One region of the Paraburkholderia sp. SIMBA_030 genome, then DNA from elsewhere that is predicted to be linked to it. Evidence: predicted binding sites of a transcription regulator. Region 1 holds the regulator's gene; the other holds the start of a gene.
The links. The regulator LexA, encoded in region 1, represses DNA repair genes until DNA is damaged. The targets are predictions, from matches to a motif close to ACTGTATNNNNATACAGT.
Positions count from the first base shown of each region.

Region 2: a site for LexA is predicted at 4,658-4,675, ahead of recA (recombinase RecA). Genes of this name have one in related genera too.

Region 1 is NZ_JAWRXB010000004.1:250,980-258,588, forward strand. It holds gene cysT (sulfate ABC transporter permease subunit CysT) at 1-618, opposite strand, end outside; gene SB772_RS08630 (sulfate ABC transporter substrate-binding protein) at 755-1,795, opposite strand; gene lexA (transcriptional repressor LexA) at 2,111-2,761, shown strand; gene SB772_RS08640 (hypothetical protein) at 2,835-3,182, shown strand; gene SB772_RS08645 (DUF2939 domain-containing protein) at 3,335-3,988, shown strand; gene SB772_RS08650 (universal stress protein) at 4,021-4,485, opposite strand; gene nodI (nodulation factor ABC transporter ATP-binding protein NodI) at 4,717-5,631, shown strand; gene SB772_RS08660 (ABC transporter permease) at 5,706-6,533, shown strand; gene SB772_RS08665 (hypothetical protein) at 6,621-7,043, opposite strand; gene SB772_RS08670 (NADP(H)-dependent aldo-keto reductase) at 7,508-7,609, opposite strand, start outside.
Region 2 is NZ_JAWRXB010000008.1:122,190-129,798, reverse strand. It holds gene SB772_RS15500 (hypothetical protein) at 1-5, shown strand, start outside; tRNA gene SB772_RS15495 (tRNA-Met) at 146-222, opposite strand; gene SB772_RS15490 (MFS transporter) at 309-1,967, opposite strand; gene SB772_RS15485 (sensor histidine kinase N-terminal domain-containing protein) at 2,205-3,743, opposite strand; gene SB772_RS15480 (response regulator) at 3,753-4,520, opposite strand; gene recA (recombinase RecA) at 4,756-5,832, shown strand; gene recX (recombination regulator RecX) at 5,840-6,532, shown strand; gene SB772_RS15465 (DUF2889 domain-containing protein) at 6,632-7,378, shown strand; gene sucC (ADP-forming succinate--CoA ligase subunit beta) at 7,375-7,609, shown strand, end outside.

The sequences.
Region 1 (7,609 bases):
CGCCAATGCGAAGCCGGTCAGCAATGCCGGAAACACCGCCGGCAGCACCACGCGCCGGAACGTCAGCCAACGCGATGCGCCGAGGCACGCGGCGGCTTCTTCCTGCTCGCGCTCGAACTCTTCGAGCACCGGCTGCACGGTCCGCACAACGAACGGCAAACCGATGAAGGTCAACGCGATCAGCACGCCGGCCGGCGTAAAAGCGACCTTGATGCCGAGCGGTTCAAGAAACTGCCCGATCCAGCCGTTTCCGGCGTACACCGCCGCAAGCGAAATACCGGCGACGGATGTCGGCAGCGCAAACGGCAGATCGACCACCGCGTCGACAAGCCGTTTGAACGGGAACGTGTAGCGCACCAGCACCCACGCTACCAGGAAGCCGAACACCGCGTTGATCAATGCGCCGCCGAGCGCCGAGAAAAACGTCAGCCGATACGACGCGAGCACGCGCGGCGAACTCACCGCGCGCACGAACTGACTCCAGTCGAGCGTCGCCGTCTTGAGAAAAGTGGCTGCGAGCGGAATCAGCACCACGAGGCTCAAATAAGCCACCGTGATGCCGAGCGTCAGGCCAAAACCGGGCAACGCGCTCGGTTTTCGGAAGGTCAACGTCGTCATGCTGGATACTCTTTCAGGGTTGATGCTTGCGGCTTTTTTTGTCTTCCGGCTGGCCAGAAAGCGCGCTGGACAAGCGCGCTTTCTGGCGAGTGGTTACCGCATCTGTCCACCTATGCCGGTTCAGGCATCGACAGTCTTACTGCGGCTGGTAAATCGAATCGAACACGCCACCGTCCGCAAAATGCGTCTTCTGCGCATTCGCCCAGCCGCCGAACGAGTCGTCCACCGTGTACAGCTTCAGCTTCGGAAACTTTGCGGTCAGCTCGGCCGGCACCTTGTTCGAACGTGGACGGTAGAAGTTCTTCGCGGCGATTTCCTGGCCCTGCTCGCTATACAGGAAGTTCAGATACGCTTCGGCCAGCTTGCGCGTGCCGTGCCTGTCGACCACCTTGTCCACCACCGCGACCGGCGGCTCGGCCAGAATGCTCACCGACGGCACGACGATCTCGAACTTGTCCGGACCGAATTCCTTCAGCGACAGGAACGCTTCGTTTTCCCACGCGATCAGCACGTCGCCGATGCCGCGTTGCACGAAGCTGGTGGTCGCGCCGCGCGCGCCCGAATCCAGCACGCCGGCATTCTTATAGAGCTTGCCGACGAACTCCCTGGCCTTCTGATCGTTGCCGCCCGGCTGATGTTCGGCGTATGCCCATGCAGCCAGATAGTTCCAGCGCGCGCCGCCCGACGTCTTCGGATTCGGCGTGACGATCGACACACCCGGCCTGGCCAGATCGTCCCAGTCCTTGATGTGCTTCGGGTTGCCTTTGCGCACGAGGAACACGATCGTCGACGTGTACGGCGACGCGTTGTCCGGCAAACGCTTTTGCCAACCCTTGTCCAGCAAACCTTTGTTGGCCAGCGCGTCGATGTCGTAGGCCAGCGCCAGCGTCACGACGTCCGCTTGCAGACCGTCGAGCACCGAACGCGCCTGAGCGCCCGAGCCGCCATGCGACTGCTTGAAGGTGACCGACTCGCCCGTCTTCGCTTTCCACTCCTTGCCGAATGCCTGGTTGACGTCCTGGTACAGTTCGCGCGTCGGGTCGTACGACACGTTCAGCAGCGTCGTATCGGCGGCGTGCGCTTGCGCCATCACGCCGACTGCGGTTGCCGCGCCGAACGCGAGCGCCGCGATAAGTTTTCTGGTCTCGCCTGCCAGCCCCGTGCCCTGATGGTTCATGCCAACTTTCTCCGCGTTGTAGTCCGCTGAAACAGCGTGTGGTGTTGTTTTGCGTCGCGGTCACGTGCACATGAGCGCCAACTCGGAGGCCAGTCTATCGAAGGGCTTTCATCATTAAAAATAATGTTTCCTCATTCTTTAATACGCAAAAGTGGTAATGGCAGCTGGATAAGGCGTTGCGGCACCAAAACGGATGTTGGAACGTCCTTTTGAGACGCCGGAACGCCACCCCAACCGACGAACTTAAAGTAAAGCTTGAATTGCGGTGAATACTGTATAAAAATACAGTCACCTGTTCATACATACAGTGGCGCCATGACCAAACTCACCGCACGACAGCAGCAGGTTTTCGATCTGATTCGCCGGGCTATCGAACGCACCGGCTTCCCTCCCACCCGCGCGGAAATCGCCGCCGAGCTGGGTTTCAGTTCGGCCAACTCGGCCGAAGAACATCTGCGGGCTCTCGCCCGCAAGGGTGTGATCGAACTCGCGGCGGGTGCGTCGCGCGGCATTCGTCTGCTGGCAGGCCCCGAAGATTCGCCGCATCAGTTCACGCTGCCACACGCCAGCATCATGCAACTGTCGCTGCCGCTGATTGGCCGCGTCGCTGCCGGTAGCCCGATCCTCGCGCAGGAACATATCTCGCAGCACTATGCGTGCGACCCGGCGCTGTTCTCGAGTAAGCCGGACTACCTGCTGAAAGTTCGCGGGCTGTCGATGCGCGACGCCGGCATCTTCGACGGCGACCTGCTCGCGGTGCAAAAGAAAAGCGAAGCGAAAGACGGCCAGATCATCATCGCGCGCCTGGGCGACGACGTGACGGTCAAGCGCTTGAAGCGCCGGCCGAACGGCATCGAGCTGATCGCCGAGAACCCCGACTACGAAAACATCTTCGTTCAGACCGGCAGTGCGGATTTCGCGCTGGAAGGCATCGCTGTCGGGCTGATCCGCCCCGGCGAGTTCTGAGCGCCCGCTTCTACCAACGCTTGCCCGACGCCAACGCGTCGCTGCCCCTACGTTGAATCGCCTGGAGAGACTCATGGAACGCTTTGCCCGCCTGCTGCCTTTTCGCCAGTTCGGCCGTTTGCGCCATCTGCGCAAGCTGGTGCCCTGTTCGCTGAACGAGGCGTCCACGGCCAACTCTCCGTCGCTATTCGACGAACCGGCATCGCGCGCGTCGAGCTTGCCGTCGTCGTTGCCGGCTTTCGCTCGCGTGTCGTTGAATTCGGGGCTGAATACGGCCGAGCCGGCGCGACGCGCGCCGGTGCGCGTCTATCACGGGCCATCGCGGCTGATCATGGTCGGCACGGTAGACGCCGTGTGCCGGATGATCGATCGCTGCATCGCTGAAGAAGCCAATGTGCACGGCGCGGTGTTCGAGTCATGAGGTGTAGGGCGCGATGCGTTGTTGCCCTGCGGTTGGCCCACTGTTGCTGTTCAGTTGCCCCGCTCGCGCCTCGTCAGATATTGCATCGCGTGGGATCGTTTTCGTGTGGCCGTGGTCCACGCTAGACCACCCTTGATAGAGAGCTCCACTCGATGGCAGTTTCTACACGCACCAAACGCGGCGCCACACGGCCGCTGATCGTTGTTCTGATTGTGATTGTGGTGATGGCCGCGCTGGGATACGGCTATGCATCGCCGTATATTGCGCTGAACAATCTGAAACGCGCGGCGGACGCGCGCGATGCGGAGACCGTCAATCAGTATGTCGACTTTCCAGCGTTGCGCGAGAGCCTGAAGCAGCAGGTCACCGGCTTGCTGACACGCCGGCTCAACGCACATGGCAACGGCAACCCATTCGCCGCGATCGGCGCGATGATCGGCGTTGCGCTGATCGGTCCGCTGGTGGACGCGTATGCGACACCGGACGGCGTTGCTGCATTGCTGAACGGCATGCCGCCGCGTGGCGAACCGGGCGAACGGCCGCCTGCACCGCCTGCCGCGCAAAACGCCCCTGGCGCAGCTGCGTCTGCGCCCTCTGCCGGAAGCCATACCGCCAATAGCACGACTAGCAATGCAACCAGCAGCGCCACGCCGCCGCAACCGCCGCAAACCACGGCCGGCTATCGCGGTGTCAACGAATTCGTCGTCAGGTATCAGCACGGCGCGGGCGACGCGCGCTACGCCGCGATTTTGCGGCGCGAAGGTTGGTTCACATGGAAGCTGGCCGCGGTCGACCTGAACGACTGATCGTTCGGTCGACGCGGCTCATGTTGCTGGCGTCAAGCCGCCGCCTGCTGCTGTTCCTGCGCGGACGAACACGCCACCAGAATGCTGCAGGAGACCCGGTCGAGCAGCGGCGTATTCCCCGCGCCCATCCACCAGCGCGACAGGCCAGTGCGGCAACGGTGGCCGACCACCACCAGGTCCACATGCAGTTCGTTGGCGAGATTGGCAATCTCGTCGATGGGATGACCGAACGCAAAATGTCCTTGCGCGTTGACGCCGCGCTCGGTGAGCCAGTCCACCCCTTCCTGCAGGATGTCGCGAGCAGTCTTCTCGAAGCTGCCGCAGGCCACGTCGGTGAGCAGGCCCGCGCTTTGTGCAATGCTCGAACGCATGTCGACAACCGACAACAGATGCGTTTCCGCCTTCAGGTCCAGCGCCAGATCGGCGCCACAACGCAGCGCTTTACGGCCTTCGCGCGAGCCGTCGTAGCAGAGTAGGATTTTCTGGTAGCTCGCCATGGTTTTCTCCCGTACCGCGGGGAACGCGGTCATAAATGAATCATGGTGCGCCGCAATTCAGGTTGCAAGGGATGGAAAACGCTAAGTGCGCCACAAGGAGAGGCGAGGCTATGCCGCAGCGCAAGAAAAGGCGTACGGCGGCCAGGTGGCGGCAAACGCCTGACCGCCGATGCCATAGAATGAGCGGCCTTACCGGCCATTCGCGTCTTTTCCCGGAGCATCATTCGATCCATGTCTGAAGCCGCCATTGAATTCCACCATGTCAAGAAAAGCTATGACGAAAAGACGGTCGTCGATGGACTGTCGTTTCATGTGAACGCCGGCGAATGTTTCGGTCTGCTTGGACCGAACGGCGCGGGCAAGACCACCACGCTGCGCATGCTGCTCGGCATTGCCGCCCCGGATGCCGGCACGATCCGCTTGTGCGGCGAGCCGATTCCCGGTCGCGCGCGGGTGGCGCGAGCGCGCGTCGGCGTGGTGCCGCAGTTCGACAATCTCGATCCCGATTTCACTGTCCGCGAAAACCTGCTCGTGTTCGGCCGTTATTTTGGCCTGAGCGCCGCGCAATGCCGCGCGATGGTGCCGTCGTTGCTCGAATTCGCACGTCTGGAGAGCAAGGCGAATGCACGCGTGAGCGAACTGTCGGGCGGCATGAAGCGGCGGCTCACGCTGGCGCGCGCGCTCGTCAACGATCCCGACGTGCTGATCATGGACGAGCCGACCACCGGGCTCGATCCGCAAGCGCGCCATCTGATCTGGGAACGGCTGCGTTCGCTGCTCGCGCGCGGCAAAACTATTCTGTTGACCACGCACTTCATGGAGGAAGCCGAACGGCTCTGCCACCGTTTGTGCGTGATCGAGGAAGGACGCAAGATCGCCGAAGGTGCGCCGAGCGAACTGATCGCATCCGAGATCGGCTGCGACGTGATCGAGATCTTCGGCCCCGATCCGGTTGCGTTGCGCGACGAGTTGGCGCCGCTGGTCGAGCGAACCGAGATTAGTGGCGAGACGCTGTTCTGCTACGTGAACGACGTGCAACCGGTGCTTGCATGCCTGAAGGAGCGCGCTGGTCTGCGCTATCTGCATCGTCCGGCAAATCTGGAAGACGTGTTTCTGCGACTGACCGGCCGCGAGATGCAGGACTGATGGACTGACGCTGGCCGTGCCCGGCGCTGGCCACCTGCCGCTTATAGCTATAAAGACACTGCAAGAGACAAGCAATGGACGCACGCACTTACGACACCCCTGACGACACGCCGTCGAAGCAGGCGCCTTTCGCCGCTTTGCCCGCGAACGCCGTGAACTGGATAGCGGTATGGCGCCGCAACTATCTGGTGTGGAGGAAGCTCGCGATTGCTTCGATGTTCGGCAATCTTGCCGATCCGATGATCTACCTGTTTGGTTTGGGTTTCGGGCTTGGACTGATGGTTGGGCACGTCGACGGCGTGTCGTACATTGCGTTTCTGGCGGCGGGCACGGTGGCATCGAGCGTGATGATGTCGGCGAGTTTCGAGTCGATGTATTCCGGCTTTTCGCGGATGCATGTGCAGCGCACGTGGGAAGCGATCATGCATACGCCGCTGACGCTCGGCGACATTGTGCTGGGCGAAGTGATGTGGGCCGGCAGCAAATCGATGTTGTCAGGAGTGGCCATCATGCTGGTCGCGGGAGCGTTGGGGTACGCGAATTTTCCGTCGATGTTGCTGGCGTTGCCGGTGATCGTGCTGACCGGGCTCGCGTTCGCGAGTATCGCGATGGTAGTGACGGCATTGGCGCCGTCGTATGATTTTTTTATGTTTTATCAGACGTTGGTGTTGACGCCGATGTTGCTGTTGTCCGGGGTTTTCTTTCCTATCGCGCAGTTGCCCGCTGCGGCACGCGGTGTGACTCAGGTCTTGCCGCTGGCGCATGCTGTCGAGCTTATTCGCCCCGCGATGCTTGGACGGCCTCTTCAGGAGGCTGTTTTACACGTTGCTGTGCTGGTTGCTTATGTTGTCGGTGGGTTTCTTGTTTCTGCCGTTTTGTTTCGACGAAGGATGATGAAGTAGGTTTCTTTATTTGCCTACGCGGCACCTGTTGTGCCGCGTAGGCAAAAAACAAAACCAAAGCCCCCAATCAGGCGCTACGCGCAAAAATCAGTCTTCGTCATCCGTCCAGGGAATATCCACATCAGAAATAAAGGCCACCGTTGCAAACGGCCCGCCATCCTGACGTCCGATCTTGCCATCGGCCCGTTGCCATTCAACCCTGAACACCGTGGCAGGATCATCGGCAATCAACCTCACCGTGCGAACTTCATCAGGATCAGCCTCCTCGACAGGACCGTCGAGCGAAACCTGCAATTCCTGTGGCCATAGTCCATCGGCGGGATCGTAAATCTTGTCGCCGTCAGGAATCAGCGTGAACGCTTCCACGCCGATCGTCGCCGACGCCTCCACGATCATCTTGCCCAACGCGCGCAACAGCGCAGTCGCCCGCGCCGAATTTGCCTGGCGAATTGCAAGATCCCCGCGCGTCAGTGCCTGTTCAAGTTTTGGGTTTGTTTTTTGTTGCGCCATTCGATTTCCTGAGTCCTATCGCTCTGTTGTGGACGGCACGCCGTATTCACCGCGTACCTCTCTCCATTTTTTGGGCTGAATCGTACCACCGGTGTGCATCGCAGCATCACAACCTGCGCAATCAACCCGCCCAGTCGAGCCATACAGCCCGCCCCCGTCACCACAGTTTAGGTCGTGATTCGCCTTCCGGCAGGGAGATTTGCCTTTCAATTCGCCGCCCGCCGCCGATTCCCGATGCGGTGCGCCGAGCGCCGGCCAATATCACGGTGGGCGGCGGCCCGGGCGATCAGCCGCCATGCAGATGCAGATCTGATGTTCTGCGCGCTAGCGCGTTTGCTGGCGCTGTATGCGGTGCGCTCGACATTGAAAATCCGCTGAGCGCGCTTGAAGCCTGCTTAACTGAATCAAACCTCGTCGTTGCCGCGGCATCGAAGCCGGGGCAACGCAACTTCAGATCAACTGCATCACGGCGCCGGATTCGGCTGCAGCTCATGCAGCGCATCGATTTCCGCGAGCACTTCCGGCGAGAGTTTCATTTCGGCGCTGCCGATGTTTTCCTTCAACTG
Region 2 (7,609 bases), on a different contig from region 1:
GGTAACAGTGGCGTGTAGCACCCGGACTTCGCAAACCGGCGTCATCTAAAATTTAGATGCGTACTGCGCTATTTCTGGCGCATTACCGGTGTTCAAGAACAAAAAAGCCGCGGCTTCGTGAGAAGCCGCGGCTCTTTCTTGCAACTGGTGGCGAATCAGGGACTCGAACCCCGGACCTGCGGATTATGATTCCGTCGCTCTAACCAACTGAGCTAATTCGCCGAAAGAAGCGAGATTATGAGGATGGCGCCGGAGGCTGTCAACCCCCGGCGCTCAACTTTTTCAACCTGGCCGGTCCAGCAAGGTTTTTAGTCGCGGGCGTAGATGTCCGAGTCCTTGGTTTCCTTGACGAACAGCATGCCGATCACGAACGTGACTAAAGCAATCACAATCGGATACCACAGCCCCGAGTAGATGTTGCCCTTCGCCGCGACGATCGCGAACGCTGTGGCCGGCAGGAAGCCGCCGAACCAGCCATTGCCGATGTGATACGGCAGCGACATCGACGTGTAGCGGATGCGGGTCGGGAACATCTCCACCAGCATGGCAGCGATCGGCCCGTACACCATCGTCACGTAGATCACCAGGATCGTCAGGATCACCACGCTCATCGGCCAGTTGATCTGCGACGGATCGGCCTTCGGCGGATAACCGGCGGTCTTGAGCGTCGTGGCGATGGTCTTGTCGAACACCTTGCCCAGGTCTTTCGCGTCGGCGGCTTTGCCGTCGTACGTGTTGACCACGGTATCGCCGACCTTGATCTGCGCTATTGTCCCCGCCGGCGCCGCGACGTTCTCGTAGTTCAAGCCAGCTTTCGACAGCGCGCTCTTGGCGATGTCGCACGAGGTCGTGAACTTCGACGTGCCGACCGGGTTGAACTGGAACGAGCACTCGTCCGGATTCGCGATCACGACGATCGGCGACTTCACAGTGGCGGTTTCCAATGCCGGGTTCGTGTAGTGCGCGAGCGCCTTGAACAGCGGGAAGTACGTGCACGCGGCGATCAGCAGTCCGGCCATGATGATCGGCTTGCGGCCGATCCGGTCCGACAGCGAACCGAAGAACACGAAGAACGGTGTGCCGATCAACAGGGCGATGGCGATCAGGATGTTGGCGGTGGCGCCGTCGACCTTCAGCGTCTGCGTCAGGAAGAACAGCGTGTAGAACTGACCCGTGTACCAGACCACGGCCTGGCCGGCGGTCAGGCCGATCAGCGCGAGAATCACGACCTTCAGGTTCTTCCACTGACCGAATGCTTCGGACAGCGGCGCCTTCGAGGTCTTGCCTTCAGCCTTGATGCGCTCGAACACCGGCGATTCATGCAGTTGCAGCCGGATCCACACAGACACGGCGAGCAGGGCGATCGACGCGACGAACGGAATGCGCCAGCCCCAAGCCCCGAACGCGTCTTCGCCCATTGTCGTGCGCACGCCGAGAATCACCAGCAGCGACAGGAACAGGCCGAGCGTCGCGGTCGTCTGGATCCATGCGGTGTAGAAGCCGCGGCGTCCCGCGGGCGCATGTTCGGCCACGTACGTGGCGGCGCCGCCGTATTCGCCGCCGAGCGCAAGGCCTTGCAGCATCCGCATCGCGATGAAGATCACCGGCGATGCGATGCCGATTGCCGCGTAGCCCGGCAGGAAGCCGACCAGGAACGTCGACAGACCCATGATCACGATCGTGATGAGGAACGTGTACTTGCGGCCGACCATGTCGCCGAGGCGCCCGAACACGATCGCGCCGAACGGGCGCACCGCGAAGCCCGCAGCGAAGCTGAGCAGCGTGAAGATGAAGCCTGCGGTTGGGTTGACGCCGGAGAAGAAGCTCTTGCTGATAAAGGCCGCGAGCGAACCGGCCAGATAGAAGTCATACCACTCGAAAACCGTACCCAGCGACGATGCGAAGATCACCCGCTTCTCTTCTCGCGTCATGGGCTCGTGCGAGAGTTGCCCGCCAACGGTAGCCATATGTCGTCTCCAATATTGATATGTACACGCGTACACACGGTTCGCCGGCAAAGGCGTTCCCGTGGAACCGATTATTGGAGTGGAAACTTACGGCGTACTGACGTGGCGGGGTGAAATGAGGGGGCGGGATGAGGTGGGTGGGTTCGCGTAACGTCTGTCAATGCGAGGCTAAATATCTACAACGTTCGTCTAAATTTCCGTATTCGCGCGATTTCCGGTTTTTTCGGCGTTCGCGTGTTAGGGTAAGTCCCGTACTCGTTCGAGCACGCGTAAGCTGACGCGCACAAGCGTTCCGGCGAGCCGCGGCGAGGTTTGGTAGACGTTGTCGTCGATGGTCAATTCGCCGCCGTGCATCGTCGCAATCTCGCGGACGATCGCAAGCCCCAGGCCGCTACCGTCGCCTTCGCGGCCGAGAATCCGGTAAAAGCGCTCGATGACCCGCTCGCGCTCGGCCGCCGGAATGCCGATTCCGGTGTCTTCGACTTCCAGATGCACGAGCCGCGCCGGTACGTCACGACGTACCCGCACCGTGATCCGCCCGCCAGCCGGCGTGTAGCGGATCGCGTTGTCGATCAGGTTCGACAGCATCTCGCGCAGCATGACCGGATTGCCGTCTACTTCGACCGGCTCGTCGGGCGCTTCGTAGCCGAGGTCCATCTGCTTGGCGAGCGCGGCTTGAACCCAGTCGCGCACGGCGTTGCGCGCCACCTCGGTCAGCTCGACCGGCGCGAAAACCAGCCCCGACATGCGGTTCTCCGCGCGCGCCAACGCAAGCAGCTGCGTGACAAGGCGCGCCGCGTGTTCGGAGCTGGTGGCGATCTGTTCGAGCGAACGGTGGACTTCCTCGGAGGCGTCCTGGCGCAGTGCCAGCTCGGCCTGCGTGCGCAGGCCGGCAAGCGGCGTTTTCATCTGATGCGCGGCGTCGGCGATGAAGCGCTTTTGCAGCTCCATATTCTGTTCGAGGCGCGTTAGCAGATCGTTGAACGACGTGACCAGCGGCTCGATTTCCGGCGGCGCGCGGCGTGCTTCGAGCGGCGACAGGTCGTCAGGACGGCGCGCGCGGATATGCGCCTGCAGCGCGTGCAGCGGCGCGAGGCCGCGCGACAGGCCGAACCACACCAGCAGGATCGCCAGCGGCAAGATCACGAACTGCGGCAGGATCACGCCTTTGATGATGTCGTTGGCCAGCTGGCTGCGTTTGTCGAGCGTCTCGGCGACTTGCACCAGCACCGGCTGCGCGCCGGGCGTCTGCGGAAACTCGACGGTCGTGTAGGCGACGCGAATATCGTTGCCGCGCAGCACGTCGTCGCGAAATTCGACGAGGCCGGGCTGCGGCCGGTCTTCCTCGCGCGGCAGCGGCATGTCGCGCTCGCCGCCCACCAGTTCGCCGCGCGTGCCGAGCACCTGATAGAACACGCTGTCGACGTTGTCGGTGCGCAGAAAATCGCGGGTGGAGTCGGGCAGCGACAGCTCAGCCACGCCGTTGACCGGATGAATCTGGCGGGCGAGCACGTAGGCGTCGGTTTCGAGCGCGCGGTCGAACGGCCCATTGGCGATCGACTTGGCGACCAGATAGGTGACCGCGAGGCTCATCGGCCATAGCAACAGCAGCGGCGCCAGCATCCAGTCGAGAATCTCGCCGAACAGCGAGCGCGGGCGTGCCTGGGCGGCGGCTTCGGTCTCGTCGGGCGGGGCGAACGGGTTGGCGTAGCGCTCGTCGCGCGCCTCGTCGAGGTCCGCCGCGTGCGCCGTGGCGCGATCTGCGCGTGCGGACATGGGCGCCTTCTATTTGTAGTGGTGGCTCGCCGGCATCGCGCCGGACGGGGGCGAGGAGGGCGGCTCGGGGTCGGCCGCAGGCGTTGCAATCGTGTTTGCATTGGCCGGCAGCGTGGTTTTCTCAAGACAATATCCCAGCCCGCGCACGGTGATGATGCGTACGCCGCTCGGCTCGATTTTCTTGCGCAGCCTGTGTACGTAGACCTCGATCGCGTTATTGCTGACTTCTTCGCCCCATTCGCACAGATGGTCGACGAGCTGTTCCTTCGACACCAGCCTGCCGATCCGCTGCAGCAGCACTTCGAGCAACCCCAGTTCGCGCGCCGACAGGTCGATCACCTGCTCGTTGACATGGGCAATCCGGCCGACCTGATCGAACGACAGCGAACCATGCCGCACCACCGTCGGGCCACCGCCGGCGCCGCGCCGCGTCAACGCGCGCACGCGCGCTTCGAGTTCGTTCAGCGCGAAGGGTTTGGCCATGTAATCGTCGGCGCCGAGGTCGAGTCCTTTGACGCGTTCGTCGACGCTGTCGGCGGCCGTGAGGATCAGTACCGGCACGGTCGAATTGCGCGCGCGCAGGCGGCGCAGCACCTCGAGCCCGGACATGCGCGGCAGGCCGAGATCGAGAATCAGCAGGTCGAACGTTTGCATCGACAGGGCAGTATCCGCCTCGACGCCGCTCTTGACGTGATCGACGGCATAGGCCGATTGGCGGAGTGATCGAATCAGACCGTCCGCGAGTATGCTGTCGTCTTCGGCAATCAGAATTCGCATGATGCGCCAGCCTGGGCATTGCCGGCACCGTGGGGTGTCCCCCGGGCGCGCGGCGGTCTCCGAAAATTATTGTGGGTAGTTTGGGCGGCGCGACGGTAAAAATGCGCGTTCGCATGAGAATCGTGCTTGCCAAAACTACTGTTTTTTTATACAGTGTCTGGGTTTCGTGTGCTGTCCTTCAAACATGGGCTGCACATCTGCCTCAGACGCCGTTCATCATAGCAAAGGACGATTCATGGAAGAAAGCAAGAAAGGCTCGGCTGGACTGACTGCTGAAAAGAGCAAGGCACTTGCTGCCGCACTCGCGCAGATCGAAAAGCAGTTCGGCAAAGGGTCGGTCATGCGGCTCGGCGCAGGTGAGGTAGTCGAAGACATCCAGGTGGTTTCAACCGGATCGCTCGGCCTCGACATCGCCTTGGGCGTCGGCGGTTTGCCGCGTGGCCGTGTGGTCGAAATCTATGGCCCGGAATCGTCCGGTAAAACCACGCTGACGCTGCAAGTCATCGCCGAAATGCAGAAGCTTGGCGGCACGGCAGCGTTTATCGACGCGGAACACGCGCTGGACATCCAGTACGCGCGCAAGCTCGGCGTGAACGTGAACGACCTGTTGGTTTCGCAGCCGGACACCGGCGAACAGGCGCTCGAAATCGCCGACGCACTGGTGCGCTCGGGCTCGATCGACATGATCGTGATCGACTCGGTCGCGGCACTCGTGCCGAAGGCTGAAATCGAAGGCGAAATGGGCGACTCGCTGCCGGGTCTGCAAGCGCGTCTGATGTCGCAAGCGCTACGCAAGCTTACCGGCACGATCAAGCGCACGAACTGCCTCGTGATCTTCATCAACCAGATTCGCATGAAGATCGGCGTGATGTTCGGCAACCCGGAAACCACCACGGGCGGTAACGCGCTGAAGTTCTACGCATCGGTGCGTCTGGACATTCGCCGGATCGGTTCGATCAAGAAGAACGACGAAGTGATCGGCAACGAAACGCGCGTGAAGGTCGTCAAGAACAAGGTGTCGCCACCGTTCCGCGAAGCGATTTTCGACATTCTGTATGGCGAAGGTATTTCGCGTCAGGGCGAAATCATCGACCTCGGCGTGCAAGCGAAGATCGTCGACAAGGCCGGCGCCTGGTACAGCTACAGCGGTGAACGGATCGGTCAGGGTAAGGACAACGCGCGCGAATTCCTGCGCGAAAATCCGGACATCGCCCGTGAAATCGAAAACCGTATCCGTGAATCGCTGGGCGTGAATGCGATGGCCGAAGCGGTGACCGGCGCAGGCGTCGAAGTCGCGGACGAAGAAGAGTAACCGTCGCGTGATACGCAAGGGCCGGCCGTTGTCCAATGCTGGACGTCACGCGGGCGGCCCGCGTGACGTCGATCCGTTCGATCCGTTCGAGTCGTTTGACGCACATGATCGGGCGGCAGGCGGGAGCTTGCAGTCCGATTCTTCCGCGCAGTCCGCGGCGGACCCGTCCGAAACTACCTACACCCGTTCGCGCCGCGCACCAGGCGAAGCGAAATCGGATCGGGGCGATTCCAAAAAGTCCCAGCGTCCCGCCCGTTCTCTAAAAGGCCGCGCGCTCGGCTACTTGTCCCGGCGTGAATACAGCCGCGTCGAACTTGCGCGCAAGCTCAAGCCGTTTGTCGAAGAAACCGATTCGCTCGAAACCCTGCTCGACGCGCTTGAAGCCGAAAACTGGCTGTCCGATTCGCGTTTTGCGGAAAGCCTGATTCATCGGCGCTCGTCGCGGTTGGGCGCGAGCCGGATCGTTGGCGAGTTGAAGCAGCACGCAGTCGATCAGACTCTGGTCGAAGAAGCCAGCGCGCAATTGCGCGAAACCGAGCTGGCTCGTGCTCAAGCCGTTTGGCGAAAGAAATTCGGTCAGCTTCCCGAAACGGCCGCCGACCGGGCTAAACAGACGCGTTTTCTGGCGTCACGTGGTTTCTCCGGCGCGACGATCGGCAAAATTCTTAAAGGTATCGACGAGGAATGGAGCGGCGACTAGCTGCCTCGTCCCGCCGGGCGGCCTCGCGCATTCCGCCCTGTCTCAAATACCCAGTATGCTAAAATTCGTGGGTTTTCCAATCCGGCCTTTCCTTTCCGCATGCCGCTCTCCCCGCCAGTGTCCCGTCAGTTGCGCCACCGTCGCGCAATCAGAGCGGAAGCTTACGAGCGAGCCGATGGCCTGTGGGATGTGGAAGCGTGCTTGACCGACGAAAAGCCGCGCGATGTGGTGCTAGCGTCGGGCGTCCGGCCCAAGGGTCAGCCGATCCATGAACTCTGGCTTCGCATCACCATCGATCGCAAGCTCAATGTCGTCGACGCGCAAGCGTCGTCCGACTGGGTGCCCTATCCGGGTTTGTGCCAGGCCAGCAATCCCGCCTACCGTGCCCTCATCGGGCTCAATCTGTTCCACAATTTCCGTCGCGATGCTGCCCGTTTGCTGGCCGGCACGGTTGGCTGCGCGCATCTCACCGAGTTGTGCGCGCTCCTGCCGACCGCCGCGATCCAGGCTTTCGCCGGCGACGTGTGGAACGTCAATGAAGGCACGCCGGGTGGCACAGCGAGTTCAGGGACCGGGCAGGCCAAAAGCGCAGACAGCGCTGACGAGCATTCCAACGACAAACCGCCATTCCAACTGGGACGCTGCCACGCGCTGCGTTTCGACGGCGAGGCGGTGCAACAGTTTTATCCGCGCTGGTATGGCCACGCACCGCGTTCAGCGGATCGCGCGGCCGGGTCAAGCGACGGAGCGGCTCGCCAGGCAGGCAACGGCGGCGCGTCCGGCATGAACGACGGCAGCGCAAACGAAGTTCAATCCAACTCTCAGACTGAAGGGAATCACGCATGAAGATTCACGAGTACCAGGGTAAGGAAATCCTGCGGAAATTCGGCGTCGCGGTACCGCGCGGCAAGCCGGTCTTCTCGGTGGATGATGCGGTCAAGGCCGCGGAAGAGCTCGGCGGTCCGGTATGGGTCGTGAAGGCTCAGATCCACGCGGGTGGCCGTGGCAAGGGCGGCGGCGTGAAGGTCGCCAAGTCGCTGGAGCAGGTTCGTGAATACTCGAACCAGATCCTCGGCA